DNA from 3 places in the Superficieibacter sp. HKU1 genome. Region 2 is predicted to be linked to each of the others. Evidence: predicted binding sites of a transcription regulator. Region 2 holds the regulator's gene; each other region holds the start of a gene.
The links. Region 2 encodes CRP, which controls carbon source genes, mostly activating them, when cyclic AMP is high. Its sites were predicted from a motif close to ATGTGANNNNNNTCACAT; they were not measured.
Positions count from the first base shown of each region.

Region 1 (10,730 bases), 2.3 Mb from region 2:
ACGGTATAACCGACAATCGCACTGGCCGCTACCGATCCGCCGAGGTAGCCAAACAGGCCGGTAAAGCCCGCCGCCGTACCCGCCGCTTTTTTCGGTGCCAGCTCAAGGGCATGCAGACCAATCAACATTACCGGGCCGTAAATCAAAAAGCCGATGGTAATCATACAGACCATATCGACCGTCGGGTTGCCCGGCGGGTTAAGCCAGTAAACCACGGTGGCAATGGTCACCAGCGTCATAAAGAAGACGCCGGTCGCACCGCGGTTACCACGGAAGACTTTGTCCGACATCCAGCCGCAAAGCAGCGTACCGGGGATCCCCGCGTATTCATATAAGAAGTATGCCCAGGAAGATTTATCCAGCGCAAAATGCTTCACTTCTTTCAGATAGGTCGGTGACCAGTCGAGAATGCCGTAGCGCAACAGGTAAACAAATACGTTAGCAATGGCGATATACCACAACAGTTTGTTGGGCAGTACGTACTGCATAAAGATTTGCTTCGCGGTCAGTTCCTCTTCCGCTTTCTCGTTATAGTCATCCGGATAATCGTTTTTGTACTCTTCAATAGGCGGCAGGCCGCAGGACTGCGGGGTGTCGCGCATCAGGGAGAAAGCAATGACAGCCACCACAATCGCGGCAAACGCTGGCATATAGAGCGCCGCTTTCCAGTCGTTAAACCACGCCATCCCCAGCAGAAATAACAGCGGAGGAATACCGCCACCGACGTTATGCGCGCAGTTCCACACCGAGACGATCCCACCGCGCTCTTTTTGCGACCACCAGTGGACCATCGTGCGCCCGCACGGCGGCCAGCCCATGCCCTGAAACCAGCCGCAGATAAACAGCAGCACAAACATGATGGCGATGCTGGAGGTGGCCCAGGGCACAAAGCCCATAAACAGCATCACTAACGCCGCCAGAATCAGGCCCGCCGGGAGGAAAACGCGCGGATTCGACCGGTCGGAAACCGAGCCCATAATGAATTTGGAGAAACCGTAGGCGATGGAAATCCCCGACAGCGCAAAACCCAGGTCGCCGCGTGAAAACCCTTGTTCAACCAGATACGGCATGGCGAGAGCAAAGTTTTTACGCACCAGATAATAGGCGGCATAACCGAAGAAGATCCCCAGGAAAATTTGCCAGCGCAGTCGACGATAAGTCGGGTCAATTTCCGCCTCAGGCAGGCGCGCCCGATGAGGAGCAGGTTTAAAAATACTCAGCATAATAGCCTCCGTGGCCATGTCATATTCAGAGGTAAAAAGCAGAACGTCTGCTTCAGGGGGTTCATACGTTATAAATCGGCAACCACAGGCTGAAGTAAAGCACAGATTGTTACATTTTTATGACAAATGTTCAGAAAGGCGCATGCGGTCACATTTAATCTTCGTAAAATGCGCGAATGTGCTCGAAATCAAACATTCCTTACCTTTTCTATGGCTAAATGTTAATAAACGAACAGTAAGGGGAAGGCGATGAAGGCACCGGTAGCGCAGGAAAGTGATGTGATTGTCATTGGTGGCGGAGCCACCGGTGCCGGTATCGCGCGCGACAGCGCCCTGCGCGGGCTGCGGGTTACGCTTCTTGAACGCCATGATATTGCGACGGGTGCCACGGGGCGCAATCATGGATTGCTGCACAGCGGCGCGCGTTATGCGGTGACCGATGGCGAATCAGCGCGCGAGTGCATTAGCGAAAATCAGATCCTCAAACGCATCGCCCGCCACTGCGTTGAACCCACCGATGGCCTGTTTATTACCCTGCCAGAGGATGAGCTGTCATTTCAGGCAACCTTTGTCAGCGCCTGCGAAAGCGCCGGGATCCGCGCGGAGATTATCGACCCGGCCCTCGCCAGGCGGATTGAACCCGCGGTTAACCCGCACTTAACGGGTGCCGTCAGAGTCCCGGATGGCACCCTCGATCCTTTCCGCCTGACCGCCGCGAACATGCTGGATGCCCGCGAGCACGGTGCCACTATTCTTACCGCCCATGAAGTGACCGGGCTGGTGCGCAACGGCGCGACGGTGTGCGGCGTGCATGTCATTAATCATCTGACCGGCGAAGCGCAGACGCTTTATGCCCCGGTCGTGGTCAACGCGGCAGGGATTTGGGGTCAGCGCATCGCGGAGTATGCCGACCTGAGTATTCGCATGTTTCCGGCCAAAGGATCGCTGCTGATCCTCGATCACCGTATTAATCAACACGTGATCAACCGCTGCCGCAAGCCTTCCGACGCCGATATTCTGGTGCCTGGCGATACCATTTCGCTGATTGGTACCACCTCCCTGCATATTGATTATGCTGAGATTGACCAGAATCGGGTGACGGCCGAAGAAGTGGATATTCTGTTGCGCGAGGGGGAAAAGCTGTCGCCGATTATGGCGCAGACCCGTATTTTACGCGCCTATGCCGGGGTTCGCCCGCTGGTCGCCAGCGATGACGATCCGAGCGGGCGCAACGTCAGCCGGGGCATTGTTCTCTTCGATCACGCCAGCCGCGACGGTATGGAAGGCTTTATTACCATTACCGGCGGCAAACTGATGACCTACCGGCTGATGGCGGAATGGGCAACCGACGCCGTCTGCCGCAAGCTGGGAAACCATCAGCCGTGCACCACCGCCAGCACGCCGCTGCCCGGATCGCAGGGGCCGGTGGAACATACGCTGCAACGCATGATCTCGCTTCCTGCGCCGCTGCGCGGCTCGGCGGTATACCGCCACGGCGACCGCACTCCCTCCTGGCTGGGCGAAGGCCGCCTGCACCGCAGCGTGGTGTGCGAATGTGAAGCGGTGACCGCCGGAGAAGTCCAGTACGCGGTGGAAAATCTGGCCGTCAACAGTCTGCTCGATCTGCGCCGCCGCACCCGCGTCGGCATGGGAACCTGCCAGGGCGAACTGTGCGCCTGCCGCGCCGCAGGCCTGCTCCAGCGGTTTAACGTCACCACATCAGCCCAGTCATTACGCCAGCTTTCCGACTTTCTTAACGAGCGCTGGAAAGGCATCCAGCCCGTCGCGTGGGGCGATGCGCTGCGCGAAAGTGAATTTACGCGCTGGGTTTATCAGGGCCTGTGCGGTCTGGAGAAGGAGCAAAAGCATGAGATTTGATACGGTGATCATCGGCGGCGGTCTGGCGGGTCTGCTGTGCGGGCTGCGATTACAGAATGCAGGTCTGCGCTGTGCGATTGTCAGCCGGGGGCAAAGCGCCCTCGCCTTCTCCTCCGGATCGCTCGATCTGTTAAGCGTCCTGCCGGATGGCACGCCAGTCAGTGATATTCGTACCGGTCTGGAAAAACTTGGCGTGCAGGCACCAGAACATCCCTATTCGCTGCTGGGGGTGGAAACGGTGCTCACGCTGGCCCAACAAACGCAGCACCTGCTGGCGGAATGCGGGGCATTAATGCAGGGAAACCTCAGCCACAATCACTCCCGCGTGACGCCGCTCGGCACGCTGCGCAGCGCCTGGCTTAGCCCGCAGGAGGTACCCGTCACGCCGCTGACTGCCCGGCGAATTTGCGTGGCGGGCATTACCGGCATGATGGATTTCCAGCCCCACCTCGCAGCCGCCTCGCTGCGCGACTACGGACCCACGGTGGAGGTCGCCGAGATCGACCTGCCAGAACTGGATATGCTGCGCGACAATCCCACGGAATTTCGCGCCGTCACCATCGCCCGCGTGCTGGACGATGAAGCGCACTGGCCGCGGCTTTATCAGGCGCTTCTGCCGCTGGCGCAGCGCTGCGATGCCCTGTTTATGCCCGCCTGCTTTGGCCTGGAAGATCGTCGCCTTTATGAATGGTTAAGCCAGCGGCTTCCCTGTTTGCTGCATTTATTACCGACGCTGCCGCCGTCGGTGCCTGGTCTGCGTCTGCATCGTCAGCTACAGCGTCAGTTCGTTAAATCCGGCGGTACCTGGCTGCCTGGCGACGAAGTTAAGCGGGTCACGCTGAGCGAAGGAAACGTGAGCGAAGTCTGGACCCGTCATCATGCGGATATTCCGCTGCGTCCACGTTTTGTGGTTCTCGCCAGCGGCAGCTTTTTCAGCTATGGCCTGCTGGCCGAACGCAACGGTATTCGTGAGCCTGTTTTAGGGCTTGAGGTCCAGCAAACCGCCAGCCGCGCCGACTGGTATGCGCGTGATTTTTTTGCCCCTCAGCCGTGGCAGCAATTTGGGGTGAAGGTCGATAGCCACCTGCGTCCGCAAGCGGCTGGCGAAACCCTTACCAATGTGTTCGCGGTCGGCGCGGTCCTTGGCGGATTTGATCCGATTGCCCAGGGTTGCGGCGGCGGCGTCTCAGCCGTTACCGCGCTATTTGCCGCCCGGCACATTATCGCGCTTGCCGGAGGCCAGTCATGAGCGATACGCGTTTTGAAAGCTGCATCAAATGCACGGTTTGTACTACCGCATGCCCGGTGAGCCGCGTTAATCCACGCTATCCCGGCCCGAAACAGGCCGGGCCGGATGGCGAACGGCTGCGTCTGAAAGATGGCGCGCTGTATGACGAGGCGCTGAAATACTGCATCAATTGCAAACGCTGTGAGGTGGCCTGCCCGTCAGACGTGAAGATTGGCGACATTATCCAGCAGGCTCGCGCGCGCTACGCTACCACGCGTCCTTCATTACGGAATATTATACTGAGCCATACCGATTTAATGGGCAGCCTGTCCACGCCCTTCGCGCCCGTGGTTAACGCCGCAACCTCGCTGAAGCCGGTGCGTCAACTGCTTGATCATGCATTAAAAATTGACCACCGCCGCACGCTGCCAAAATATTCTTTTGGCACCTTCCGCCGCTGGTACCGGAGCGTGGCGGCGCAGCAGGCGCAGTACCCCGATCAGGTCGCCTTTTTCCACGGTTGCTTTGTGAATTACAACCATCCGCAGCTGGGTAAGGATCTCATTCGCGTGCTGAATGCGATGGGCACCGGCGTACAGCTACTGAGTAAAGAGAAATGCTGCGGCGTGCCGTTAATCGCCAACGGTTTTACCGATAAGGCGCGCAAACAGGCAGTCAGCAATGTGGCGTCGTTACGGGAAGCGATTAGTGAGAAAGGTATCCCGGTCATCGCGACCTCTTCCACCTGCACGTTTGCCCTGCGCGATGAATATCCGCAGGTGCTGGACGTGGACAATAGCGGACTGCGCGAACATATTGAACTGGCAACCCGCTGGCTATGGCGCAAACTGGATGCGGGGCAAAGGCTGCCGCTGAAAACGCTGCCGCTGAAAGTGGTGTATCACACGCCGTGCCATATGGAAAAAATGGGCTGGACGCTGTATACGCTAGAGCTGCTGCGCCTGATCCCAGGGCTGGAACTCACGGTGCTGGACTCGCAGTGCTGCGGAATTGCCGGCACCTACGGCTTCAAGAAGGAGAATTACCCGACGTCGCAGGCAATAGGCGCGCCGCTATTTCGGCAAATTGACGAGAGCGGTGCCGATCTGGTGGTGACGGACTGCGAAACCTGCAAATGGCAAATTGAGATGTCCACCAGCAAACGCTGTGAACATCCCATTACGTTACTGGCGAAAGCGCTGGACGGGTAACAGCGCCACATTAGCAGAAGTGCCTACAGCGCCAGCGACTCCACCACGTTAATCCAGCCGTGTTCGCTGGCAATCGGTTTACCCGCCAGCCAGCGGCGCAGCATATTGAGCGCCATCATCGCCGCAACCTCCTGGCGGACCTGAAGGGAATGACGGGTGGCACTGAACTTCACCCGCAGCGCCCACGTACCATCCGGGGTAGAGAGGGCAAAGTTCAGGTGATCGGACTCCAGCCCGGTCACTGCCAGCGCCAGTCCGGCAAAATGGCTGCGGCGACGCTCTCTCACCCAGCGCGCCGTCTGCGCCAGCGTCTCTTGCTGGGCGGGGATCACTTCTGAAGCCAGCAGCGGCGCTCCGGCGCGCGAAAGCTGTAATGCCACCAGACCGGCGGTAAACTGTTCGCTGAGGGTCAGACTAAGCTGTCGTTCCTGAAGCTGGTGGGTAATTTCCGCCGGAAGTCCATCGGTGCCTTCGAAAATCAGACTCTCCCCGGCGACGCGTTTCACTTCCGGCCACAGGGCCAGCATCGCGTCGCGCTGCGCGGCAGGTCCGGTCAGCTTCAGTTCAATAATCGGCATTGAAGAGCGGTAGCCCATCGTGACGCCCGGCGGCAATGCCAGCGGATCGAGGCTTTGCGCTAAATCGCTTTCTGAACGACCAAAGGTGGTCAGACGCAGGCACAGCGGCGGTTCGACGTGGGTATAACGTTTCTGTAAACGCGGCAGGATCTGCTGCTCGACCATCACTTTAAATTCCGACGGCACGCCGGGGGTGAAAAAAATCAGGCAGCGGTTAAGCTCAAGGGCAAATCCACAGGCGGTTCCCACCGGATTGTCCACCAGCTCCGCGCTGGCCGGAATTTCGGCCTGCTTACGGTTACTGGGGGCCATGACGCGTCCACGTTCGCTAAAAAAGCGCTCCATTTGTACCAGCCACACTTCATGCAGCACCAGCGCTTCACCTTTCGCCGTGGCGGCGGCTAAGGCGCTTAAATCGTCACTGGTCGGCCCCAGTCCACCGTTAACGATCAGCACATCTGCATGTTCGCTGCGCTCACGCAGGACGGCGACTAAATCGTCCAGGTTATCGCCAACCGTATTGCGGCGAGAAAGCGGAAATCCCTGAGTAAATAAAAAATCGGCAAGCCAGGCGGCGTTGGTATCGACGATCTGCCCGTGCAGCACTTCGTCACCCGTGGATAGCATCTCCACATTTATCATCATTTTCTCCAGCAAAAGAGGACGATTCACTATAGCGCATGCGGAGGGGAAAAAAAGCGGCGCGGCGATTTACCGCACCGTGGGGATCAGAAGCTGGCATTCACGCCGACGTAAGGGCCGTCTGCCACCGCGCTGTCGCGGTCACCATCTTTACCGGACAGATTGATATAGCGATAACCGGCTTCAACGCTTAACGGACGCATGATGGTCATACGCGCACCCGCGTTAGCTTCCTGGTAATCTTTCACCCCGCTGGAGAGGGAGTCAGGAGAATAGTAATACTCGCCAAACAGACGGAAACGATCGCCGATTTTCCACTGCAGGCCACCGCCAACTGCCGCGGCATAGCCCTCATCGCCTTGCTGAGGATTAAGGTAAACACCTTTTCCGCCAGCGGTCGCCAAAAACGGACCCAGCGGAATATTTAAACCTAAGCCCAGCCCAGCGATATCGCCGTCATCATCGTTATGCGCCCAGTTGCCGGTCATGGCCAGGCCAGTAGACTCGGTGCCCAACCCTACGTCGATATTGGTGTAATCCTCACCGGCCTGGCCGCTAATGCTAAGCGCGTTAGCGGCAGCAGAAACAAAAAGCAGTCCACATACGCCTACCAGAATTCTTTTTTTCATTGTATTGCTTCCACACAAATGCAAAGTAAACATCCCAAAACGCCGGGATTGTACAGCTGAATCAGAGAGAAGCAATGCACGAAAAACGCGATCGCAGGTAATAAATGTAAAACAGGATTACCGCCAGGTTGAGAGGTACAAGGTATGGTTGTAATAGCGAAAGACAAATTGCGTGAGATCAATATTTTGCTTACAAATATGCTCTAGATTAATTTCTTAAATTAAACGGAAATTAAATATTTTTTTAACATTTATATCCTGAATAATTCGAGTTGCATCATACAGTAGGCAAATGAATATATCTCCAGGGACATCGATAATGATGAAACTGGGATAAATAAGCCTGATGCAGTTTGAAGTATGACGGATATGTCGGGAGATAAAGATGAGCAAAAAAGGATTAACCACCTCCGCTGGCGCACCGGTTGCGCATAATAATAACGTCGCCACTGCCGGTCCTCGCGGTCCCATGCTGTTACAGGACGTCTGGTTTCTGGAAAAGCTGGCACACTTTGACCGCGAGGTGATCCCGGAACGTCGTATGCACGCCAAAGGCTCTGGTGCGTATGGTACGTTTACCGTCACCCAGGATATTACCCGTTACACACGCGCTAACCTATTTTCTGCGGTTGGCAAAAAAACCGATCTGTTTTTACGCTTCTCTACCGTCGCAGGTGAGCGCGGCGCGGCAGATGCCGAACGCGACATTCGCGGTTTCTCGATTAAATTTTATACCGAAGAAGGCAACTGGGATTTAGTCGGTAATAACACGCCGGTGTTTTATCTGCGCGATCCGCTAAAATTCCCGGACCTGAATCACGTAGTGAAACGCGATCCGCGCACCAACCTGCGCAATCCGACCTATAAATGGGATTTCTTTTCGCATTTGCCGGAATCGCTGCATCAATTGACCATTGATTTCAGCGATCGCGGTCTGCCCTTCTCGTATCGCACGATGCATGGTTTTGGTAGTCATACGTTTAGTTTTATTAACCATAACAACGAACGCTTCTGGGTGAAGTTCCACCTGAAATCCCGGCAGGGGATTGCCAACCTGATGGACGATGAGGCCAAACGGCTGGTGGCAGAAGATCGGGAAAGCTCGCAGCGTGATTTGTTTGATTCCATTGAAAAAGGCGATTTCCCGCGCTGGACATTTTACGTGCAGATCATGCCAGAGGCTGAGGCATCAAACGTGCCTTACAACCCGTTCGATCTGACGAAAGTCTGGCCGCACGGGGATTATCCGCTGATTGAAGTTGGCGTGCTGGAACTGAACCGTAACCCGGACAACTATTTTGCCGAGGTGGAACAGGTGGCGATGTCGCCCGCTAACGTGGTACCGGGCATTGGTTTCTCTCCGGATCGCATGTTGCAGGGCCGTCTGTTTTCCTATGGCGATGCGCACCGCTACCGTCTCGGCGTCAATCACCATCAGATCCCGGTGAATGCCCCGCGCTGCCCGTTCCATAACTACCATCGCGATGGCGCGATGCGCGTGGACGGCAACAGCGGCAACGGTCCAACCTACGAACCGAATAGCTTTGGCGTGTTCCAGGAGCAGCCGGATTACAGCGAACCGCCGTTAAGCCTGGAAGGTGCAGCCGATCACTGGAATCACCGCGAAGATACCGACTATTTCAGCCAGCCGCGTAAGCTGTATGAGTTACTGAGCGAAGAGGAGCATCAGCGGATGTTCGCCCGCATTGCCGGGGATATGAAAGATGTGCCGGAGTTTATTCAGCAGCGGCAGATTGGCTTATTTAGTGAAGTGCATCCGGAGTACGGCGCAGGCGTGGCGGCCGCGCTGGCGGCATTGAAGGAAGCAAACTAATCACCCGAAGGGGCTTTATGCCGGGCGGCGCTGTGCTTGCCCGGCCTGTAAAATTCTGCCATATCAATGAGCTGGCATTGTCACCGCATTGCCGGGTGGCGGCTTCGCCTTACCCGGCCTACATTTCATTGGTGGTTTGGGGATCATTGCGGGGTGGAGATTTCATTACTCGTAGGCCCGGGCAAGCGCAGCGCCGCCGGGCATGTTGTGCGCTGGTGCGTCGTTTAACACCATGCCAAAAACCTTCACCTCGTCTGCTTATTGCCCTGCTACCCACGCCTGTAACGCCTGCCGGGAGATTTTGATCCCCCCGGTCTTGAGCGTATCGGGCAGTGGCAGCCAGCGTACCGGCTGCTGAAAACCGGCGAGTTTGTCTTTAACCCACAGGGATAGCTGCGCGCTATTCAATGGCGTATCGCTCTCCACCACCGCCACCGGGCGTTGGCCAAATTCCGGGTCCGCGACGGGCACCACAAATACCTGCATCACCTGCGGGTGCGCGGCAATAACCCGCTCCACCTCTTCCGGCTGAACGCCCTCCCCGCCGCTGAAAAAGAGATTATCCAGCCTGCCGAGAATGGTTAGCCTGCCGTCACGCAGTTCACCGCAGTCGCGGGTGGCAAACCAGCCCTGGTCGTTTACCAGCGGCAATACGTTTCCGTCACGCCAGTAACCTTCAGCCATACTGGCGGCACGCAGCCAGACTTCGCCGTTGACCAGTTGTATTTCTCGCCCCGGCAACGGCGTACCCACATCGGCCAGACCGTCCGCTTCCTTCGCGCAAACCGTTGAGGCGAATTCCGTCAGACCATAGCCGCACCAGCTGCGAATGCCGCGCTGCTGCGCCTTGCGGGTCAACTCAACCGGGATCGCCGCCCCGCCCAATAATACGGCTTTCAGCGCGATGCGGGCATCGTTCTCTAACAGCCGCCAGAGTTGCGTCGGCACCAGGGAAGCATGAGTACATCCTTCAAGCGCCTGCTCCAGTGGCTGCTTCACGCGCACCGTCAGCCGCGCACCCGCCCGTAACCAGCGCCAGAGTATTCCCTGCCCGGAGACGTGAAACAGCGGCAGCGAGAGCAGCCAGTCGTCGTCACGGGCAAAGGGGATCATCGCCAGCACGCCTTTGGCGCTGGCAAGATGCGCCTCGCAGGTATGCACCGCCGCTTTCGGCAGGCCCGTTGAGCCGGAGGTCAAGGTCATTGAGGCCAGACGCTGAGGCTGCCAGACGACGGCATCCTGTCCTTCCGTTTCTTCCAGTCTTAACGCGGTGAGACCGGGAAAATGCCCATCGCTTTCCGCATCCAGCGCATGATGCAACGTCAGCCGGGGCAGCAGCCGATCCAGCAACGGCTGAGGTAACTGCGGATTGACTGGCAGTACTCTTGCGCCGCACTGCAACAGCGCCAGCCATGACAGGAGCACCGAAGGATGATTCGCGCCGCGTAACATCACGCCATCGCCCTCGCGCACGCCCTGCGCCGCAAAGCCTGCCGCCAGGGCGTCA
Region 1 covers NZ_CP119754.1:3,067,375-3,078,104, forward strand. Annotated here, with positions in the region: gene glpT (glycerol-3-phosphate transporter) at 1-1,223, opposite strand, end outside; gene glpA (anaerobic glycerol-3-phosphate dehydrogenase subunit A) at 1,473-3,101, shown strand; gene glpB (glycerol-3-phosphate dehydrogenase subunit GlpB) at 3,091-4,350, shown strand; gene glpC (anaerobic glycerol-3-phosphate dehydrogenase subunit GlpC) at 4,347-5,540, shown strand; gene P0H77_RS14695 (nicotinamide mononucleotide deamidase-related protein YfaY) at 5,564-6,760, opposite strand; gene P0H77_RS14700 (YfaZ family outer membrane protein) at 6,847-7,389, opposite strand; gene katA (catalase KatA) at 7,775-9,223, shown strand; gene menE (o-succinylbenzoate--CoA ligase) at 9,482-10,730, opposite strand, start outside.
Region 1: the regulator CRP is predicted to act here: its motif matches at 1,400-1,417, upstream of glpT (glycerol-3-phosphate transporter).

Region 2 (10,730 bases):
GCCGCCAGCAGAGAACGGGTGGCGTCGGTGCGACGAATACCCATATCTTCCGGATAGACCACTTTCCCGCTCTGACGCAGGGCGGCAACGCGTTTAGCGTCTACGCCCAGCCCGATGTCGGTGATACCGGCCACTGCCGCGACCATCGCCCGACGCTCTTCCAGCGATTCAGCGCGATAGAGATAGGCGATACCTTCTTCGGTCAGCACGTGGGTCACGTCGTCGCCGTAGATCATCACCGGCGCCAGCGGCATCCCGGAGGTTTTTGCCACTTCAATAGCATCGAGTTTTTCCACGAAGGTCGGTTTCACGCCTGCCTGGAAGGTTTCAACCATCTGGACGACCAGTTTTTTCCCGCGCTGCATTGGGTCCGGTTCGGTGATCATATTCAGCCATGCCGGAGTGGCATGACGACGACCGTGCGGATCGTGGCCCATATTCGGCGCGCCGCCGAAGCCGGAAAGACGACCGCGGGTCACGGTTGAGGAGTTGGCATAACCATCGACCTGCAAGGTGGAACCGATAAACATATCGACCGCGTACTGACCTGCCAGCTGGCAGAAGGCGCGGTTAGAACGCATGGAGCCATCAGCGCCGGTAAAGAACACGTCAGGGCGGGCGCGGATGTATTCTTCCATCCCCAGTTCGCCGCCGAAGCAGTGCACGCTTTCCACCCAGCCGCTTTCAATGGCCGGGATCAGCGTCGGATGCGGGTTCAGGGTCCAGTGTTTACAAATTTTGCCTTTCAGGCCGAGCTGTTCGCCGTAGGTCGGCAGCAGCAGTTCGATAGCGGCGGTATTAAAGCCGATACCGTGGTTCAGCGACTGCACCTGATGTTCCGCGTAGATGCCCTTGATCGCCATCATCGCCATCAGGATATGTTCCTGTTTGATCAGGCGCGGGTCGCGGGTAAACAGCGGTTCAATAAAGAAGGGTTTGTCGGCGACCACCACGTAGTCAATCCACGAACCGGGGATATCAACACGCGGCAGATCGCATTCATCATCGACCAGTTCATTAACCTGAGCGATAACAATGCCGTCATGGAACGCGGCCGCTTCAACCAGTGCCGGCGTATCTTCGGTGCTCGCCCCGGTATAGAGGTTGCCTTTACGGTCAGCTTTAAAACCGGCAATAAGCGCCACGTTTGGCGAGAGATCGACATACAGACGGGAGTAAAGCTCAATGTAAGTATGGATAGCACCGATTTCCAGCAGGCCATCTTCCAGCAGCTGCGAAATGCGCAGGCTTTGGGTCCCGGAGAAGGAGAAATCCAGTTTGCGGGCGATACCTTTTTCAAAGATATCCAGATGTTCGCTGCGCCCGACGCTTGGCATGATCATGTGCAGGTCATGCACAATCTGCGGATTAACTTCAGCCAGCATGCGGGACAAGAAATCAGCCTGCTTCTGGTTGTTCCCTTCAAGAACCACGCGATCGCCCGGCGCGATCAGTTTTTCCAGCATCGCGACCAGGTCTGCGGTTGGCAGTACCTTCCCCTGCACGGGTACGGATGCCAGACGCCGCTGTTTTTCAGTGCGGCGGGTGTTCCAGACGCGTGCTGGCGTTTGCCCAGATAACATTATGAACCTCCTGATTCAGCAATCAGTTTGATTGGCTTAACACTGAGAAGAGTCTGAGCTTTGGTGAGAAATGCATCAATTAAGCGGCGGGAAGAATCATTAGCCTGAGAGTAATGATTAGAATTGACGTTATGTGATGAGGATCAATTTAGAACGAGGCAAAAAGATTTAATGGAGGGTGGCGTCGGGCGCGATAAACTTAGCGGCGGTGGATGGCCTGCCCGGTGGCGCTGCGCTTACCGGGCCTACCGTGAGCGAAACGCTTTGATATATAGTATTAAAAGTAGGCCGGGTAAGGCGAAGCCGCCACCCGGCAGGTTACGGGAATGATTAACCTTGTGCCGCCAGACGATGACGGATCTGTTCAAAATGTTCGCGGTTGAAAAGCTTACCGTCGAGAAAACGGATTTTCAGCTCGCCTTCCTGTTCCTGCTCCCAAGTTTGCTCGTCATGAAGCACCAGCTCTCCCTGCGAATCACGCTCAACGCGCAGCAGGCCGCGGGCGGAACGTTTCATACCGTTATCGGTTTTCGGCTCTTTGAAAATAGTGCGCCCTTCGCCGTTCACCTGTCCCCAGGTGGCTTTCATTGCAAAACCGAAGGTGTCACGGGTGTTGTACTGATAGGTAAAGGAGCCGATGCCAAATACCACGTTAGAACTGGCGAAACCTTTTGCTTCCAGACGGCGCAGGATCTCATTCGCCCGCTCCAGAGTAATGGAATCGCCGTAAATCAGCCCCACGTGCGGGTCGAGGACTTTATAGCCTTTCTCATTCACCGTGCCGCCGAAAATCTCCCACAGCACTTCTACCGAGCCTTTTTCTTCCGGGCTACGCTCAGCACGCGTGTCGTCATCCGCCCCGGTGCCGCAAAGAATGTCTACCGGGTCGCCGCTGTCAGGACGAAATACCACGCGCCCTTCGCGGTTCATAATCAACGATTTCAGTTCGCGGGTATATTCGGTCAATACGCGCCAGTAGTCCCAAGTATCAGACACGATGGAGACAAATCCCTGCGGATAGAGGTCGGCAATCAGACGACGAAACGTCTCAATCTCGCCTTCATGCTGGCCCATGCACATCACGCTGTGTTCCGTCGCCGGGATGCTCGCGCCAATAAAGTACTCTTCGCCTTCGGTGTAGTAATCCCGCGCATACAGGATAGACGGAATGCTGTCAGTGCCTTTGAAGCTCAACAGATGACCGCTGCCCGCCTGCATCGTGTCCTGTAAACCGGCCATCCCGCGGAAAGAAAAGTCGTGGCACTGAAAATCCAGGTGCGAGAGATCGCTACAGGTTTTCGCCGCCCATTTTTCACAAATCTTACGGTAATGGTGCGCAATCGTGGCGTTGGTTGAGGCTTTCCACAGCTCGGCGGAGAGCACGGTTTCCAGGTAGTTCACCAGCCAGAAGGCATCGTCACGGGTATTGGTGATCGTCAGAACCGGCACCTTCATCGGTACTTTGCTGCCCTCATCCAGCGCTTTAATGTGCAGTGGAAGATAGCCGGTACGGTGCAACGTGCGGATGTGATCGACAGCGACGGCGTCGCGTCCCAGATAACTGTCCATCACCTGTTTGTACTCATTCACCACCTCATCTTCCGGACGGGAGAAAAAGGCATCGTTAAACAGATCGACCAGGAACCACTGCATAAAGCCCTGTAAACCGAAGAACACCAGCTTGCCATCGGCAAGCGGAGACTGAAAAAAGCGATCGCTGCGCGGCGTAAAATTGGAGTAAACCTTCGTGGTGCCCTGCGGATACTGCACGCGGTGCGAAACTTTGTAGCCATCGATAGCCAGAATGGGGTTCATTTTCATGATGTTTCTCCGTTAAGCGCCGTAAATAGCAGCGATATCAATCAGTTCAAGGTTCGGATGCGCAAGCGCGGGTGAAGTAAACGAAGTGGTGGTATAAATTGCGTCGATCCCGTTTGAAAGCAGATTTTCCACGCCTTTAGAAAAGATACCGTGCGTGACGTACAGGCTGACGCTGCGAGCGCCCGCATCGCGCAGGACCTGCGCGGAGCCAATAAACGTCCCTCCGGCATCACACAGGTCATCGACAATCAGCACATCCCTGCCCTTTACATCGCCGGAGACCAGCGCGAAACCGGTGAGATTGCCGCTCGCCACATCGCGTTTTTTCGTTAATACCGCGTATTCAGATGCCCCTGTCGCTCTGGCAACCGCGTCTATTTTTTTCAGTGCGCCCGCATCCGGGGCAACCAGCATTAACGCCTGCTGCTGAAACTGACGTGCCAGCGTGGGACTGTGCAGCAGGCAGACTTCCTGCGGGATAGCGACAAAATTATCAATCGCTGCCCCCGCCGCATCGCTGTGCGGGTCGAGCACCTTAACTTTATCGAAGCCCAGAGTATTGAGTTGACGGGCAAAAACCTTCAGGGCAAAGCTGTCGCCCGCCACCATATGACGGTCCTGACGGGCCCACGGGAGCCACGGAAGCTCAAGGTGGCTGACCAGCACATCGGTAACATGGCATACGGCATCAACCAATTGAGCCAGCAACATGAAATCATTCATATCACGCATGGCGGCGGCACGAACACGCATCAGCTGCGCGCTTTCTGGCAGTTTGCCTGTCACCTTCAGCCATACCGCTCCGTCTGGGAAAATGCCGGTTGTTAAGGCAATCTCTTGATTATCAATGAATAACTGCAACCGTTTTTCCATTTCTTTGCCCTCTCAATTCATTAATGTCCCTGCGACAATTTAATAATGTCCCTAAGACACATATTATGCAAGTTATTTTTTGAACAAAAAGCAAAATAACGTTAATTGCCTGATAACAGAAATAAAAAAAGCGTGTGTTTTGTGCTGGCCTGGGCTGGTAAACTGGGTTTTCCCTGCCACGGTGAACGGCCACGACAAATGACGACAGAAGCGGAATACCTGAAAAATTACGACGCCAGCCGTTTTCCATCGCCGCTGGTAACGGTCGATAGCGTGCTTTTTACCCTTCATCAGAGCGAACTTTGCGTGCTGCTGGTTGAGCGAGCCAGCCAGCCGCAACTGGGCTGCTGGGGGTTACCGGGAGGCTTTATTGATATCGCTGGCGATGCCTCCACGCGGGATACCGCGCTGCGCAAGCTGACGGAAAAAACGGGGGTGTCGCCATCGTGGCTGGAACAACTCGATACTTTTTCCGGCCCGGATCGCGACCCGCGCGGCTGGAGCCTGACGGTAAGCTGGTTTGCGCTGATATCCTGGGTGGACTGCGCGCCGCATATTGAGACCGTCAGCGATGCGAAGTGGATCCCGGTGCAGGCGCTTTCCCGCTATCAACTGGCGTTCGATCATGCCGCGATTGTACAGGCGGGCCTGCATCGCCTGCGGCAGAAGACCATGTATTCGCTGCTTCCCGTCTACTGTTTGCCTGAACACTTTACGCATGCGCAGCTCCAGGAAGCCACGGAGATCATTCTCGGACAGCCAATCCAGCGCAAAAGTCTGATCCGCCGTATTGAAGCGTCCGGTATGCTGGAGGAAACCGGCGAGAGCATCGCCACTGGCGCGCGTAAAGCCCGATTGTGGCGGCGCAAGCCCGGCGTGGATATTCATCTTTTTTCCCGCAATTTGCTGGCTGAATAATGACTACCACGTTAAATGCATAAACCGTACTAATAATTACGGGTTATAGTACGGCGCAATTTCCTTAAACTATCCTCTGTCATGGCTCAAATTTCATCTGAACAATCGCTCGTCGGGCAAGACGATACGTACACTTTTCACCCCATGCCCGGGGCGCGGAATCCGCATCTGCAGACTATGCTGCCGCGCCTGCTGCGTCGCCGGGTGCAGTTCACACCGGTATGGCAACGGCTCGACTTGCCGGACGGTGATTTCGTCGATCTGGCCTGGAGTGAAGATCCGCAGCAGGCCAGGCATAAGCCCCGGCTGGTGGTTTTTCACGGGCTGGAGGGCAGCCTGCACAGCCCCTACGCGCATGGGTTGATCCACGCGGCGAAAGCGCGCGGCTGGCTTGGCGTCGTCATGCATTTCCGCGGCTGTAGCGGTGAGCCAAATCGTCTGAACCGTATCTATCACTCAGGAGAAACCGAGGACGGCACCTGGTTTTTACACTGGCTGCAGCGCGAGTTCGGCAACGTCCCCACCGCAGCGGTGGGGTACTCGCTGGGGGGTAACATGCTGGCGTGCCTGCTGGCAAAAGAAGGCGGCAACGCACCGCTCGACGCGGCGGCGATTGTCTCCGCCCCCTTTGTGCTGGAAGCGTGCAGTTATCACATGGAGAAAGGCTTTTCCCGCGTCTATCAGCGCTATCTGCTCAACCTGCTGAAAGGGAATGCGACCCGCAAACTGAAGGCGTACCCCGGCACGCTACCCATTGAACTGGCCCAGCTCAAGCAGGTCCGCCGCCTGCGTGAGTTTGACGATTTGATCACCGCCCGTATTCATGGTTTTGCCGATGCTATCGACTATTATCGGCAGTGCAGCGCGATGCCGTTGCTCAATCAGATCGCCAAACCGACGCTGATCATCCATGCTAAAGACGATCCGTTTATGGATCATCACGTTATTCCCGATCCCGACACCTTACCGCCACAGGTAGAGTATCAGCTCACCGAGCATGGCGGGCACGTCGGATTTGTGGGCGGCACGCTGCGGCGTCCGCAAATGTGGCTGGAAAAACGCATTCCCGACTGGCTGACAACTTACCTCGGAGCCTAATATGATTATTCCCTGGCAGGATCTCGCGCCTGAAACCCTCGATAGCCTGATCGAAAGCTTTGTCTTGCGTGAAGGCACTGATTATGGTGAACATGAGCGTTCGCTCGAGCAAAAAGTCGCCGACGTTAAACATCAGCTTAAAACGGGCGATGCCGTGCTGGTGTGGTCTGAACTGCATGAGACGGTCAACATCATGCCTCGCAAGCAGTTCCGCGACTAATTTTACTGATTACTCAGGGAGTTGCTATGTCTGCCAAACATCCGGTGATTGCGGTAACGGGTTCCAGCGGTGCGGGAACCACTACCACCAGTCTCGCCTTCCGTAAGATTTTTTCCCAGCTCAACCTGCATGCGGCGGAAGTCGAAGGGGATAGTTTTCATCGCTATACCCGCCCGGAAATGGACATGGCGATCCGTAAGGCGCGCGATCTGGGTCGGCATATCAGCTATTTCGGCCCCGAAGCCAACGACTTTGGCCTGCTGGAACACACGTTTATTGAATATGGTCATTCCGGTACAGGCCAGGCGCGAAAGTATCTGCATACCTATGACGAAGCCGTGCCGTGGAACCAGATACCGGGCACGTTTACCCCATGGCAACCGCTGCCGGAACCGACCGACGTGCTGTTTTACGAGGGATTGCACGGCGGCGTGGTCACCCCGCAGCACGATGTCGCACGCCATGTCGATTTGCTGGTGGGCGTGGTGCCGATTGTTAACCTCGAATGGATCCAGAAGCTCATTCGCGATACCAGCGAACGCGGACACTCCCGCGAGGCGGTGATGGACTCGGTGGTGCGTTCAATGGAGGATTACATTAACTTCATTACGCCGCAGTTTTCGCGCACGCATATTAACTTTCAGCGGGTGCCGACCGTCGACACCTCCAACCCGTTCGCCGCGAAAGGCATCCCGTCGCTGGATGAAAGCTTTGTCGTTATTCATTTTCGCAATCTGGAAGGGATCGATTTCCCGTGGCTGCTGGCGATGCTTCAGGGATCGTTTATTTCCCATATCAATACCCTGGTGGTGCCCGGCGGAAAAATGGGGCTGGCGATGGAGCTGATTATGCTGCCGCTGGTGCAGCGGCTGATGGAAGGCAAAAAAATAGAATAACGAGAGGGCGTGCCCTTTGCCCGGCGGCGCTGCGCTTGCACGGGCCTGTGAATTGCGATTAACGTATTGATATTGATGGTTTTCGTAGGCCGGGTAAGGCGAAGCCGCCACCCGGCATAACAACGATGCGGTTGCCTGCGATACACCGCAAACGCGGGCAACATGGTAACACGGTGGACGTTAACCCTACCCTGCGACTACCTCATACGAATGGGTAATATTCACCGCTTTACCCAGCATCAACGCCACAGAGCAATATTTCTCCGCAGAAAGATCGACCGCGCGGGCGACGGCGCTCTCTTTCAGATCCTGCCCCGTAACCATAAAGTGCAAATTGATATGGGTAAATAAACGAGGGGCCTCTTCACGGCGTTCAGACGTCAGTTTAACCTCACAGTTTGTCACCGCCTGACGCCCTTTTTGCAGGATCGACACCACGTCGATTGCGCTGCATCCTCCCGCGGCCATCAGCACCATTTCCATCGGGCTGGGCGCTTTATCACCGGAGTTACCGTCCATCAAAATCTGGTGCCCGGAAGCCGACTCACCCAGAAACGTTAACCCTTCAACCCATTTCACTCGCGCTTGCATAATATCCACTCCAGTGTCGCCATTTTCTTCACAGATTACGCGCACATAACAATTCTCGCAACGGAAGGCGACCTGCGTCATGCTGAAGCGAGACACCAGGAGACAGGCGGCAAAAGCTATGCTAAAACAGACGGGATGCTACAGTGATACATTGACTTTGCGCATACATAGATGCAAAGGACATCAGATTAACGACTGCGGAGCATACCGACAGTCAACTTCCCGTCAGCGGGAAGAAAACGATTGCAACCCCGGAGGCAACGTCGTTTAGCCGCCGGAGATAGCTTATAACAGAGGATAACCGCGCATGGTGCTTGGCAAACCGCAAACAGACCCGACTCTCGAATGGTTCTTGTCTCATTGCCACATACATAAGTACCCTTCAAAGAGCACGCTGATTCACCAGGGTGAAAAAGCGGAGACGCTGTATTACATCGTCAAAGGCTCCGTGGCAGTGCTGATTAAAGACGAGGAAGGGAAAGAGATGATCCTTTCTTATCTCAACCAGGGCGATTTTATCGGTGAACTGGGCCTATTCGAAGAGGGCCAGGAACGTAGCGCCTGGGTGCGTGCAAAAACCGCCTGTGAAGTCGCGGAAATCTCCTACAAAAAATTCCGTCAGCTGATCCAGGTGAATCCGGATATCCTGATGCGCCTTTCCGCACAGATGGCACGCCGTTTACAGGTGACGTCCGAAAAAGTGGGCAACCTTGCTTTCCTCGACGTCACCGGTCGTATTGCGCAGACGCTGCTTAACCTGGCGAAACAGCCGGACGCCATGACCCACCCGGATGGTATGCAGATCAAAATCACCCGTCAGGAGATCGGCCAGATCGTCGGTTGCTCTCGTGAAACGGTGGGCCGCATCCTCAAAATGCTGGAAGACCAGAGCCTGATCTCCGCGCACGGTAAAACTATCGTCGTCTACGGCACTCGCTAAGCTCGACCCCGGCGCATTCACTGCAATGCGCCGATAAATTCTATGTGGCGCAGGCTTATCTATCACCCGGAAGTGAACTACGCACTACGTCAAACGCTGGTGTTGTGTTTGCCCGTGGCTACAGGTCTGATTATCGGCCACCTCCAGTACGGTCTGCTATTTTCCCTGGTTCCCGCCTGCTGCAATATTGCCGGTCTTGATACACCGCATAAGCGTTTTTTTAAACGTCTGATTATTGGCGGTTCGCTGTTTGCTGGCAGTAGCCTTGCCGTTCAGCTTCTGCTGGCGCAGGGTGCGCCGCTGCCGCTGGTCCTGACCGCGCTGGCGCTGATACTCGGCGTTACGGCGGAGATCAGCCCTCTTCATGCACGCCTGCTTCCCGCTTCGTTAATTGCCGCTATCTTCACCCTGAGCCTGGCGGGTTCAGTGCCGGTGTGGGAGCCAATGCTCCTGTATGCGACCGGTACGGTCTGGTATGGCCTGTTTAACTGGTTCTGGTTCTGGCTGTGGCGCGAACAGCCGCTGCGCGAATCGCTAAGCCTGCTTTACCGACAGCTGGCGGACTACTGCGAGACTAAATACAGCATGCTGACCCAGCACGCCGATCCGGAAAAAGCGCTGCCGCCATTGCTGGCGCGTCAGCAAAAAACGGTGGATCTCATTACCCAGTGCTATCAGCAGCTCTATATGTTGTCGGAGAAAAAGCATCATAACTACCGGCGGCTGCGCTGGATGTTCCAGATGGCGCTGGATTTACAGGAGCATATCTCCGTCAGCCTGCACCAGCCGGAAGAGGTGCAAAAGCTGGTGGAGCAAAGCCACGCGGAAGCGGTGATCCGCTGGAATGCGCAGACCGTGTCTGCTCGCCTGCGCGTGATGGCGGATGACATCCTTTATCACCACTATTCCGGGCGCTTCAATATGGAGAAACAAATTGGCGCGCTGGAGAAAATCGCCCGGCAGAATCCGGATAATCCCGTCGGCCAGTTTTGCGCCTGGCACTTTAGCCGCATCGCCCGCGTGCTGAAAACGCTGCGTCCGCTTTATCCGCGCGATTTAATGGCCGATCGTCAGCGTCGTCTGCCCTTGTGGTCGGCGCTCAAAAACTATTTATCACTGAAATCTCCCGCGCTGCGTACGTCGGCCCGTCTTAGCGTGATGCTCAGCATCGCCAGCCTGGCAGGAAGCGTGCTGCATCTGCCCAAGCCCTACTGGATCTTAATGACCATTATGTTCGTGACGCAAAACGGCTATGGTGCGACGCGAGTGCGGATCCTGCACCGAACGCTGGGCACGCTGGTCGGGCTGGTGATTGCGGGCGCGACCCTGCACTTTAAGGTGCCGGATGGTTTTACCCTCTGCGCGATGCTGGTGATTACCATTGCCAGCTATTTGATCCTGCGAAAAAATTACGGCTGGGCGATGATTGGTTTTACCGTCACCGCCGTGTATACCCTTCAGCTTATTAACCTCAACGGTGAACAGTTTATTCTGCCGCGGATGATCGATACCGCGCTGGGCTGCCTGATCGCCTTTGGCGGAATGGTCTGGCTGTGGCCACAGTGGCAAAGCGGCCTGCTGCGGCAGAATGCCCACGGTGCGCTGGAAGCGGATCAGGAGGCGCTGCGTCTGATTTTAAGCAACGATCCGCAGGCACCCACGCTCGCGTATCAGCGGATGCGGGTAAATCAGGCGCACAATACCTTATTTAACTCACTGAACCAGGCGATGCAGGAGCCGGGTTTTAATACGCAGTATCTGGCCGACATGAAACTCTGGGTCACCCACAG
Region 2 covers NZ_CP119754.1:474,068-484,797, reverse strand. Annotated here, with positions in the region: gene mdcA (malonate decarboxylase subunit alpha) at 1-1,583, opposite strand, end outside; gene P0H77_RS02255 (nicotinate phosphoribosyltransferase) at 1,914-3,404, opposite strand; gene prs (ribose-phosphate diphosphokinase) at 3,417-4,277, opposite strand; gene P0H77_RS02245 (NUDIX hydrolase) at 4,476-5,195, shown strand; gene P0H77_RS02240 (hydrolase) at 5,277-6,293, shown strand; gene P0H77_RS02235 (YheU family protein) at 6,295-6,513, shown strand; gene P0H77_RS02230 (phosphoribulokinase) at 6,540-7,409, shown strand; gene P0H77_RS02225 (OsmC family protein) at 7,596-8,000, opposite strand; gene crp (cAMP-activated global transcriptional regulator CRP) at 8,308-8,940, shown strand; gene P0H77_RS02215 (YccS/YhfK family putative transporter) at 8,983-10,730, shown strand, end outside.

Region 3 (10,730 bases), 780 kb from region 2:
CCTGGTGGAGCGCGCCGATTCAGGCCCGTCGCCACTCCACCCGCGTGCATAACGCGGCGGTGGCAAAACGTCTGGCGGCCATTACCGCCCAGGACAGCCAGCGCGCGAATGCTTATCCGGTCCGTGCAGAAGCCCAGCGTGCACGCTTTAATCTACCCGCCTGGCCGACCACCACCATTGGTTCTTTCCCGCAGACGACTGAAATCCGCGGCCTGCGTCTGGACTTTAAAAAGGGCAATCTTGATGCGAACAACTACCGCACCGGTATTGCAGGCCACATCAGGCAGGCGATTGTGGAGCAGGAGCGCCTGGGTCTCGACGTGCTGGTCCACGGTGAAGCCGAGCGTAATGACATGGTGGAATACTTCGGCGAGCACCTGGACGGTTTCATTTTTACCCAGAATGGCTGGGTGCAGAGCTACGGTTCCCGCTGCGTGAAGCCGCCGGTCGTGATTGGTGACATCAGTCGGCCGGAACCGATCACCGTGGAGTGGGCGAAATACGCGCAGTCACTGACCGACAAACCGGTAAAAGGCATGCTGACCGGCCCGGTAACTATTCTCTGCTGGTCTTTCCCGCGTGAAGACGTGAGCCGTGAAACCATTGCTAAGCAGATTGCGCTGGCGCTGCGTGACGAAGTGGCGGACCTGGAAGCGGCCGGGATCGGCATTATTCAGATTGACGAACCGGCGCTGCGCGAAGGTCTGCCGTTGAAGCGCAGCGACTGGGATGCTTACCTGCAATGGGGCGTGGAAGCCTTCCGCATCAACGCGGCGGTGGCGAAGGACGATACCCAGATCCACACACATATGTGCTACTGCGAGTTTAACGATATTATGGATTCTATCGCTGCGCTGGATGCCGATGTGATCACCATCGAAACCTCGCGCTCCGATATGGAACTGCTGGAATCGTTCGAAGAGTTCGACTACCCGAACGAAATCGGACCGGGCGTTTATGACATTCACTCGCCGAACGTCCCGAGCGTGGAGTGGATCGAAGCTCTGCTGAAAAAAGCGGCGCAGCGTATTCCGGCAGAGCGCCTGTGGGTAAACCCGGACTGCGGTCTGAAAACCCGCGGCTGGCCGGAAACCCGCGCCGCGCTGGCGAACATGGTCAAAGCGGCGCAGCAGTTGCGTCAGGGGTAAGTAATACGATCCCACGGGAGACAGCGTTCTCCCTTCTGGATCGAGGAGCCTGTTACAGGTAATGCTGGAAGCGGCTGGCGCGAGGTTATACAGTTCACAAAAGCGTTTAATTAAACGATAAGGATATGAGTGAGCATGTCTATCAGCGGTTGCCACGTCATGGCAAAGCCTACAGGCTCAGTATGCAACATCGATTGCCAGTACTGTTTCTATCTTGAAAAAGAGGCGCTTTATCCGGAGCGCAACAAAAACTGGCGGATGTCAGACGGGACGCTGGAAACCTATATTCGTCAGCATATTGAGGCGCAAGGCGGTAACGAGGCGATCTTTGCCTGGCAGGGCGGCGAGCCGACAATGATCGGGCTGCCCTTTTTCCGCCGGGTAGTCGAACTGTGCGAGAAGCACGCTAACGGCAAAAAAATCAGTCATGCCCTGCAAACCAACGGCATTTTGCTCAATCCGGAATGGGCGCAGTTTTTTGCCGAACATCATTTTCTGATTGGTTTGTCCGTCGATGGCCCTGCGCATCTGCATGATAAATATCGCGTAACGCGTTCAGGCAAAGGCACCCACGCGCAGGTGATGGCGGGCATGGCGCTGCTTAAAGAATACCACGTTGAGTTTAATACCCTGACCGTGGTGGGCGCGCATAACGTCGGTCATGCGCGTGAGGTGTACGAGTTTCTGCTGGCAGCCGGCTCCCGCTATATCCAGTTTATCCCGCTGGTGGAGCGAATGAGTACTGAAGCCTCATCGGTACTTAATCTGGTGATGCCCGGCGAGAGCGCGGCAACGCTGGCACCGTGGACCGTGCCCTCGTGGCAGTACGGCGAATTCCTTAACCAGATCTTTGATATCTGGGTGCGGCGCGATGTCGGGAATGTCTACGTGCAGATGTTTGATGTGGCGCTCTCGGCCTGGTGCGGCCAGCCGCCGGTGCTGTGCGTGTTTTCTGAAAACTGCGGCCATGCTTTCGCCCTGGAATCTAACGGCGATCTCTATAACTGCGACCACTATGTCTACCCTGAGCATATGCTGGGCAATATTCATCAGAAAAGCATTAAAGAGATGAATAACAGCGAGCAGGCCATTACTTTTGGTCGGGCAAAGCGGGAGACGCTGACCGCCGACTGTCGAAAGTGCGACTATCGCTTTGTTTGCCACGGTGGCTGTCCTAAACATCGCTTTGCCGTCTCGCCTTCCGGGCATCCTGGCCATAACTACCTGTGCGCAGGGTATGAACATTTTTTTCGCCATATTACGCGCAACATGAACATCATGAAGGATCTGGTCACCAACGGCTATCCGCCACAGGCGATCATGCGCGTGCTGGCGCAGGAGAAAACGGTCAACGCGGGGAAGGTGAATCGTAACGATCCCTGTCCCTGTGGCAGCGGCAAAAAATATAAAAAATGCTGTGGGATCTCTGCCTGACGGTACGGCGTTGACGGCGGATCGCCGGGTAAGGCGAAGCCGCTACCCGGCAAAACGGCGAACAAAACAGCAAAACAGGTTTGCCACTCCCCTCATTATTCCGCTTTCTTACCCACATAGCGGGCAAACCATGCCAGCATTTTCTGCCAGCCATCTTTCGCCGAGGCCTCATGGTAACTCGGACGATAATCCGCATTAAACGCGTGCCCGGCTTCCGGATAGACAATAATTTCTGCCGTCGCAGTGGCATCCCGCAGCGCATGACGCATTTTCTCCAGGCTTTCCTGAGGAATACTGTTGTCCTGAGCGCCATACAGCCCCAGCACCGGCGCGCTTAGCTCGGTTGCCACATCCACAGGATGTTTCGGCGATTTTAACGTCCGATCGCCAACCACTTTGCCATACCACGCCACCGCAGCTTTAAGCTGAGGATTATGCGCGGCATACAGCCAGGCAATACGTCCGCCCCAGCAAAAACCGGTGATGGCAAGACGATGGGCGTCGCCGCCGTTACGTGCAGCCCAGTTCGCGACATGGTCGAGATCGGCCAGCACCTGCGCGTCCGGCACGTTAGCCACCAGCTCTTTTAACAGCGTGCCGACATCGTCATAAGCATTAGGATCGCCCTGACGGAAATAGAGTTCCGGCGCGACAGCCAGATAGCCTTCCAGCGCCAGCCGACGACATAAATCGCGAATGTGCTCATGTACGCCGAAAATTTCCTGCACTACGATAATGACAGGCAGCTCACCTTCCGCGTCTTTTGGCCTGGCGTGATAAGCGGGCATATGCTCGCCCTGTGTCGGGATGGTGGTTTCACCGGTTGCAATCGCGTCTTCAGGCGTGCGAACGATGGTGGAAGCATGGGGTGAGGCCGCGGGTGCGAAACCCGGTTGATTATCAGTCGTCATGGCATTCTCCGTACCCAGTATTAGCGCAGAGTTAACTATAGACCCCACGTTAACAATTCACCGCGTCGGATGCCGATTCGCGATGGCATCTGACCAAAGCATTAGGTTTATTTATGTGATTCATGTCACTATTTTATGGAAATTAACTGCAATAAGTTTCTGTGCAAGTGACTATGGTCACAAAATAGTCTCGATCACTTCTGTAAAGTACCTTTTTGCTTCTTCTGACAAACCGACCCACAGAGGAGTCTTTTTATGTCCAAGTCTGATGTTTTTCATCTCGGCCTCACCAAAAACGACCTACAAGGGGCTACGCTGGCTATCGTCCCTGGCGATCCAGAACGTGTGGAAAAGATCGCCGCGCTGATGGATAAGCCGGTCAAGCTGGCATCTCATCGTGAATTTACCTCCTGGCGCGCTGAACTCGACGGTAAAGCAGTTATTGTATGTTCGACCGGTATCGGCGGACCTTCTACGTCTATTGCCGTCGAAGAACTGGCACAGCTCGGCATTCGTACTTTCCTGCGCGTGGGTACCACCGGCGCGATCCAGTCCCATATCAACGTTGGCGACGTGCTGGTGACCACGGCTTCCGTGCGTCTGGACGGTGCCAGCCTGCACTTCGCGCCGATGGAATATCCGGCAGTAGCTGATTTCGCCTGTACCACCGCGCTGGTGGAAGCGGCGAAAGCGGTCGGCGCGACCACTCACATTGGCGTGACCGCGTCTTCCGACACCTTCTACCCTGGCCAGGAGCGTTACGATACGCATTCAGGGCGCGTGGTGAGCCGTTTCAAAGGTTCAATGGAAGAGTGGCAGTCCATGGGCGTGATGAACTACGAAATGGAATCGGCGACGCTGCTGACCATGTGCTCCAGTCAGGGTCTGCGTGCCGGGATGGTTGCTGGCGTGATCGTTAACCGCACCCAGCAGGAAATTCCGAATGCGGAAACCATGAAACAAACCGAGAGCCACGCCGTGAAAATTGTGGTTGAAGCCGCCCGCCGTCTTCTCTGACAAACCGTCCGTTGATATCGGGACGACCACCGGGTTGGGCCTCCCTCCGGGAACCCAATCCCGGCGTTTCTCCTGACCAGCCTCTTTGCCAGCGATCTGAAGGGCCGACCTGTTCGGTCCTTTCTTTTTGCGTAACGCCTCGCAGAAAAACCTTTTAAACTGGACGTTTATACAGCAAAGCCGTATTTTGCAGGGTGAATGAGTTATGCGGGAGGGTGAATGGACAGCGCAATCATTATCAGCGTACTGCTGATGCTGGCGGGGATCGTCGTCGGTTGGCTGGCGGCAAGCTATCGTGCCGCGCAGCAGCAGGCCGAGATTCTTGCGGAGCAGCGGGAGGTTTTTGGCGAACTGAGCGCCGCAAAGCAGCAGCTTGCTCAGCACAGCCACTGGCGCAACGAGTGCGAACTGCTGAATAACGAGCTGCGTAGCCTGCGGGAAATCAACACCTCGCTGGAAGCCGACCTGCGCGAAGTAACGACTCGCCTTGAAGCGTCTCAGGACAAAACCCGCCAGATGATCAACAGCGAGCAGCGGCTTAACGAGCAATTTGAAAATCTCGCCAACCGCATTTTCGAGCACAGCAACCGCCGGGTGGATGAGCAAAATCGTCAGAGCCTGCACGGCCTGCTGACGCCGTTGCGCGAGCAGCTTGACGGTTTTCGCCGCCAGGTGCAGGACAGTTTTGGCCAGGAGGCGCGGGAAAGGCACACCCTGGCGCATGAAATCCGTAACCTCCAGCAGCTTAATGCGCAAATGGCGCAGGAAGCCCTCAACCTCACGCGCGCCCTGAAAGGCGACAACAAAGCGCAGGGCAACTGGGGAGAAGTGGTACTGACCCGCGTACTGGAAGCCTCCGGGCTGCGTGAAGGCCATGAATATGAAACCCAGGTAAGTATCGAAACCGACACCCGTTCGCGGATGCAGCCGGACGTGATCGTCCGCCTGCCGCAGGGCAAAGACGTGGTGGTTGATGCCAAAATGACGCTGGTGGCCTATGAGCGTTACTTCAATGCCGAAGAAGAGTACACCCGCGAGGCCGCTCTTCAGGAACACATCGCCTCGGTGCGCAATCATATCCGCCTGCTGGGGCGTAAAGATTATCAGCAGTTGCCGGGGCTGCGCAGTCTCGACTATGTATTGATGTTTATCCCCGTTGAACCGGCATTTTTGCTGGCACTCGATCGCCAGCCGGAGCTGATTACCGAAGCGCTGAAAAACAATATCATGCTGGTCAGTCCGACCACGCTACTGGTGGCGTTGCGCACCATTTCCAATCTGTGGCGTTACGAGCATCAAAGCCGCAACGCACAGCATATTGCCGAGCGTGCCAGCCGCCTGTACGACAAAATGCGCCTGTTCGTTGACGATATGTCGTCGGTGGGGCAAAGCCTCGATAAAGCGCAGGACAACTATCGGCAGGCGATGAAAAAACTGACCTCCGGGCGTGGTAATGTATTGTCGCAGGCGGAAGCTTTTCGCGGCCTTGGCGTGGAGATCAAGCGCGAGATTAATCCGGAATTAGCCGAACAGGCTACCGCCCAGGATGAAGAATTTCGACTACGCTCAGGAGCGGAAGCCGATGACGAGCGCGAATTCTCTGCGCAAAACTCCGGGGGGTCATGATCTAAACTCCTTCTCTCGCGGCGGTTGAGTCATAGGGTAAACGTTCTTGATCTGTTACACTTTACGAACAATTTCTTGATAAGCAGGCCTTAAGATGGACGAGAATTCTCAGGATACGACGCATTTTGGTTTTCAGACTGTCGCCAGCGCGCAGAAAGCTGACATGGTGGCGCATGTATTCCATTCCGTTGCCGCAAAATACGATGTCATGAACGATCTGATGTCGTTCGGCATTCATCGCCTATGGAAGCGTTATACCATCGATTGTAGCGGTGTGCGTCGCGGGCAAACCGTGCTGGATCTGGCGGGGGGTACCGGCGATCTGACGGCAAAATTTTCTCGTCTCGTCGGCGACACCGGTCGCGTCGTGCTGGCAGATATTAACGATTCTATGCTGAAGATGGGACGTGAGAAGCTGCGTAATCTTGGTGTCGTGGGCAACGTTGAATACGTTCAGGCCAATGCCGAAGCGCTGCCTTTCCCGGACAACATCTTTGACTGCATCACCATCTCTTTCGGCCTGCGTAACGTAACGGATAAAGAAAAAGCGCTGCGCTCGATGTATCGCGTACTGAAGCCGGGCGGACGTCTGCTGGTACTGGAGTTTTCTAAACCGATTATCGATCCGCTGAGTAAAGCCTACGACGCCTATTCGTTCCACGTCCTGCCGCGCATCGGGCAGATGGTGGCGAATGATGCAGAAAGCTACCGTTATCTGGCTGAATCCATCCGTATGCATCCCGATCAGGAAACCCTGAAGGCGATGATGGAAGACGCGGGTCTGGAGAACGTGAGCTATTACAACCTGACGGCAGGTATCGTCGCGCTGCATCGTGGCTATAAGTTTTAACAGGAGAGCGTAATGCCGTTTAAACCCTTAATCACTGCGGGTATCGAAAATGTCCTCAACGCGTTCCTGTGGCGTGAACGCGGTTTGAAACCTGCCCGCCAGCGTCTCCAGGGAAAAGTATTACGCGTTGTGCTGCAAGAGTTCTCCTCGCCGTTGGTCCTCAGTTTCAGCGAACGTCAGATTGATGTGCTGGGTGAGTGGGAAGGTGAGGCGGACTGTACGGTGATTACCCGCCTGAACGTGCTGCCAAAACTGCGCGACCGCCAGCAGCTTACTGCGCTTATTCGCAGCGGTGAGCTGGAAGTGAACGGCGATATTCAGGTGGTGCAAAATTTTGTCGCCTTAAGCGATCTGGCGGAGTTCGACCTGGCGGAGCTGCTGGCTCCGTGGACAGGCGATATTGCTGCCGAAGGCGTGAGCCGCTTTTTACGCCGTGGAGCGACCTTTCTGAATCGTAGCGTGCAGCGCCAGCAGCGTTATGTGGCCGATGCGCTGACGGAAGAGTGGCGTCTGGCACCGGGTGCGCTGGAAGTGGCGTGGTTTGCTGAAGAAGTCGCTGCCGTCGAACGTTCGGCTACTACTCTGATGACACGGCTGGAAAAGCTGGAGGACAAATGACCCCAGGTGAAGTTCGCCGCCTGTATTTTATCATCCAGACATTTTTGAGCTACGGGCTCGATGAGCTGATCCCAAGAATGCGCCTTACGCTGCCGCTGAGACTCTGGCGGCGCACGCTGTTCTGGATGCCCAACCGTCACAAAGACCGGCTTTTAGGTGAACGCCTGCGCCTGGCGTTACAGGAACTGGGGCCGGTATGGATTAAATTTGGGCAGATGCTCTCAACCCGCCGTGACCTCTTCCCGCCGCAAATCGCCGATCAGCTGGCGATGTTGCAGGACAAGGTCGCGCCTTTTGACGGCGTGCTGGCCAAACAGCAGATTGAAAAAGCGATGGGCGATCTGCCGGTAGAAACGTGGTTTGACGATTTCGATATCAATCCACTGGCCTCGGCATCGATTGCTCAGGTGCATACGGCGCGGCTTAAAGATAACGGCAAAGAGGTGGTCATCAAGGTGATCCGCCCGGATATCCTGCCGGTCATCAAAGCTGACATGAAGCTAATCCACCGGCTCGCGCGCTGGGTTCCACGTCTGCTGCCAGACGGTCGCCGCCTGCGCCCAATGGAAGTGGTGCGCGAGTATGAAAAAACGCTGATAGATGAGCTGGATTTGCTGCGTGAAGCCGCGAATGCCATTCAGCTACGCCGCAACTTTGAAGATAGCCCCATGCTGTACGTGCCGGAAGTCTATTCCGACTACTGTAGCCAGAATATGCTGGTAATGGAGCGTATTTACGGTATCCCTATTTCTGACACTGCCCAACTTGAGCAGCACGGCACCAACATGAAACTGCTGGCCGAACGCGGAGTGCAGGTTTTCTTTACCCAGGTCTTTCGCGACAGTTTTTTCCATGCGGATATGCATCCTGGCAACATTTTTGTGAGTTATGACCATCCTGAAGATCCGCAGTATATTGGCATTGACTGCGGTATCGTTGGTTCGCTTAACAAGGAAGACAAACGCTATCTGGCCGAGAACTTTATCGCCTTCTTTAATCGAGATTATCGTAAGGTGGCGGAGCTTCACGTTGATTCCGGCTGGGTACCGCCAGACACCAACGTGGAAGAGTTTGAATTTGCGATCCGTACCGTTTGCGAGCCAATCTTCGAGAAGCCGCTGGCAGAAATCTCGTTTGGTCATGTGCTGTTGAACCTGTTCAACACGGCGCGCCGTTTTAATATGGAAGTACAGCCGCAGCTTGTTCTTCTGCAGAAGACATTACTGTATATCGAAGGCGTGGGCAGACAGCTTTATCCACAGCTCGATTTATGGAAAACTGCGAAACCTTTCCTGGAAACGTGGATCAAAGATCAGGTGGGTATTCCTTCGCTGATCCGGGCGTGCAAGGAGAAAACACCGTTCTGGATTGAAAAAATGCCGGAAATACCTGAACTGATTTACAACAGCCTGCGTCAGCACAAGCAATTGCAACATAGTGTTGATAAAATCGCTGTGGAACTTCAGGTTAATCACGTGCGACAGGGACAATCCCGCTATTTGTTTGGAATGGGGGCCACGTTGATTCTCAGTGGAACACTACTGTTGATTAATCGACCTGACTGGGAAATGATGCCCGCCTGGCTCATCGCTGGTGGCCTTGTGGTATGGCTTATCGGCTGGCGCAAAACGCGCTAGATTTCGCATCGCGATCGCAAAAACGCCCGGCGTAAAATACGATCGCTTATTTATTCACACTCGTCACCTTGCGAGTTTGTCATTGAGGGTTTTGTATGGGTGGTATTAGCATCTGGCAGTTATTGATTATCGTCGTTATTGTGGTGCTGCTGTTTGGTACCAAGAAACTCAGCTCGCTGGGTTCTGATTTGGGGTCTTCGATCAAAGGCTTTAAGAAAGCCATGAGCGATGAAGATGAGAAGAAAACGCCACCGACTCAGGATGCAGATTTCTCGACTAAAACGCTCGCGGAAAAACAGGAAGAGGCCAGGAAGGAAGAGATCAAACGCCACGACGACAAGCAGGTGTAATTCGTGTTTGACATTGGTTTTAGTGAACTGTTGCTGGTGTTCGTTATTGGCCTGATCGTTCTTGGGCCAAAACGTCTACCAGTGGCTGTTAAAACGGTTGTCGGCTGGATACGCGCTATGCGTTCTCTGGCGTCGACAGTGCAAAATGAGCTGGCGCAGGAGTTAAAAGTCCAGGAGCTTCAGGACAGTCTGAAGAAAGTGGAAAAGGCCAGTCTCAACAACTTAACGCCTGAATTGAAAGCCTCCATGGATGAACTGCGTGAAGCCGCGGAATCCATGAAACGCTCTTACAGCGCTCACGATCCCGAAAAAGAGAGTGACGAAGCCCATACCATCCATAATCCGCTGGTGAAAGGCAACGAAGCGCAGCACGAAGGCGTGACTCCCGCGACGGCCGAAAATCAGGCCAGCGCCCAGGAACACTCTCCCCGGACGCCCGAGGCGGAAACCACTGAGGTTCCTGTGACGCTGGCGAAAAAAACGCTTGCCGCACCCGTTTCTGACTCATCCTCTTCTTCAAGTGATAAAGCGTAAAAATGGCCGTAGAAGATACTCAACCCCTTATTGCGCATCTGATTGAACTGCGCAAGCGCCTGCTTAACAGCATTATTGCTGTTATCGTCATTTTTCTGGCGCTGGTTTATTTTGCCAATGACATTTACTACCTGGTATCCGCGCCGCTGATTAAGCAAATGCCGCTGGGTGCTACGATGATTGCCACCGATGTGGCGTCGCCGTTTTTCACCCCGATTAAACTGACCTTTATGGTCTCGATAATCTTATCTGCACCCGTCATTCTTTATCAGGTTTGGGCCTTTGTCGCGCCAGCGCTGTATAAACATGAACGCCGTCTGGTGATGCCGCTGCTGGTTTCCAGCACACTACTCTTTTACATCGGGATGGCGTTTGCCTACTTTGTCGTATTCCCACTGGCGTTTGGTTTTCTGACGCATACCGCACCGGAAGGGGTTCAGGTCTCGACGGATATCAGTAGCTACCTGAGCTTTGTTATGGCGCTGTTTATGGCCTTTGGCGTTGCCTTCGAGGTGCCGGTCGCTATTATCCTGATCTGCTGGATGGGGGTGACGACGCCTGATGATTTGCGCGGCAAGCGACCTTACGTGCTGGTCGGCGCATTT
Region 3 covers NZ_CP119754.1:4,560,481-4,571,210, reverse strand. Annotated here, with positions in the region: gene metE (5-methyltetrahydropteroyltriglutamate--homocysteine S-methyltransferase) at 1-1,148, shown strand, start outside; gene P0H77_RS21765 (anaerobic sulfatase maturase) at 1,284-2,582, shown strand; gene P0H77_RS21760 (dienelactone hydrolase family protein) at 2,678-3,493, opposite strand; gene udp (uridine phosphorylase) at 3,749-4,510, shown strand; gene rmuC (DNA recombination protein RmuC) at 4,730-6,136, shown strand; gene ubiE (bifunctional demethylmenaquinone methyltransferase/2-methoxy-6-polyprenyl-1,4-benzoquinol methylase UbiE) at 6,231-6,986, shown strand; gene P0H77_RS21740 (SCP2 domain-containing protein) at 6,999-7,604, shown strand; gene ubiB (ubiquinone biosynthesis regulatory protein kinase UbiB) at 7,601-9,241, shown strand; gene tatA (Sec-independent protein translocase subunit TatA) at 9,337-9,591, shown strand; gene tatB (Sec-independent protein translocase protein TatB) at 9,595-10,125, shown strand; gene tatC (Sec-independent protein translocase subunit TatC) at 10,128-10,730, shown strand, end outside.
Region 3: the regulator CRP is predicted to act here: its motif matches at 3,659-3,676, upstream of udp (uridine phosphorylase).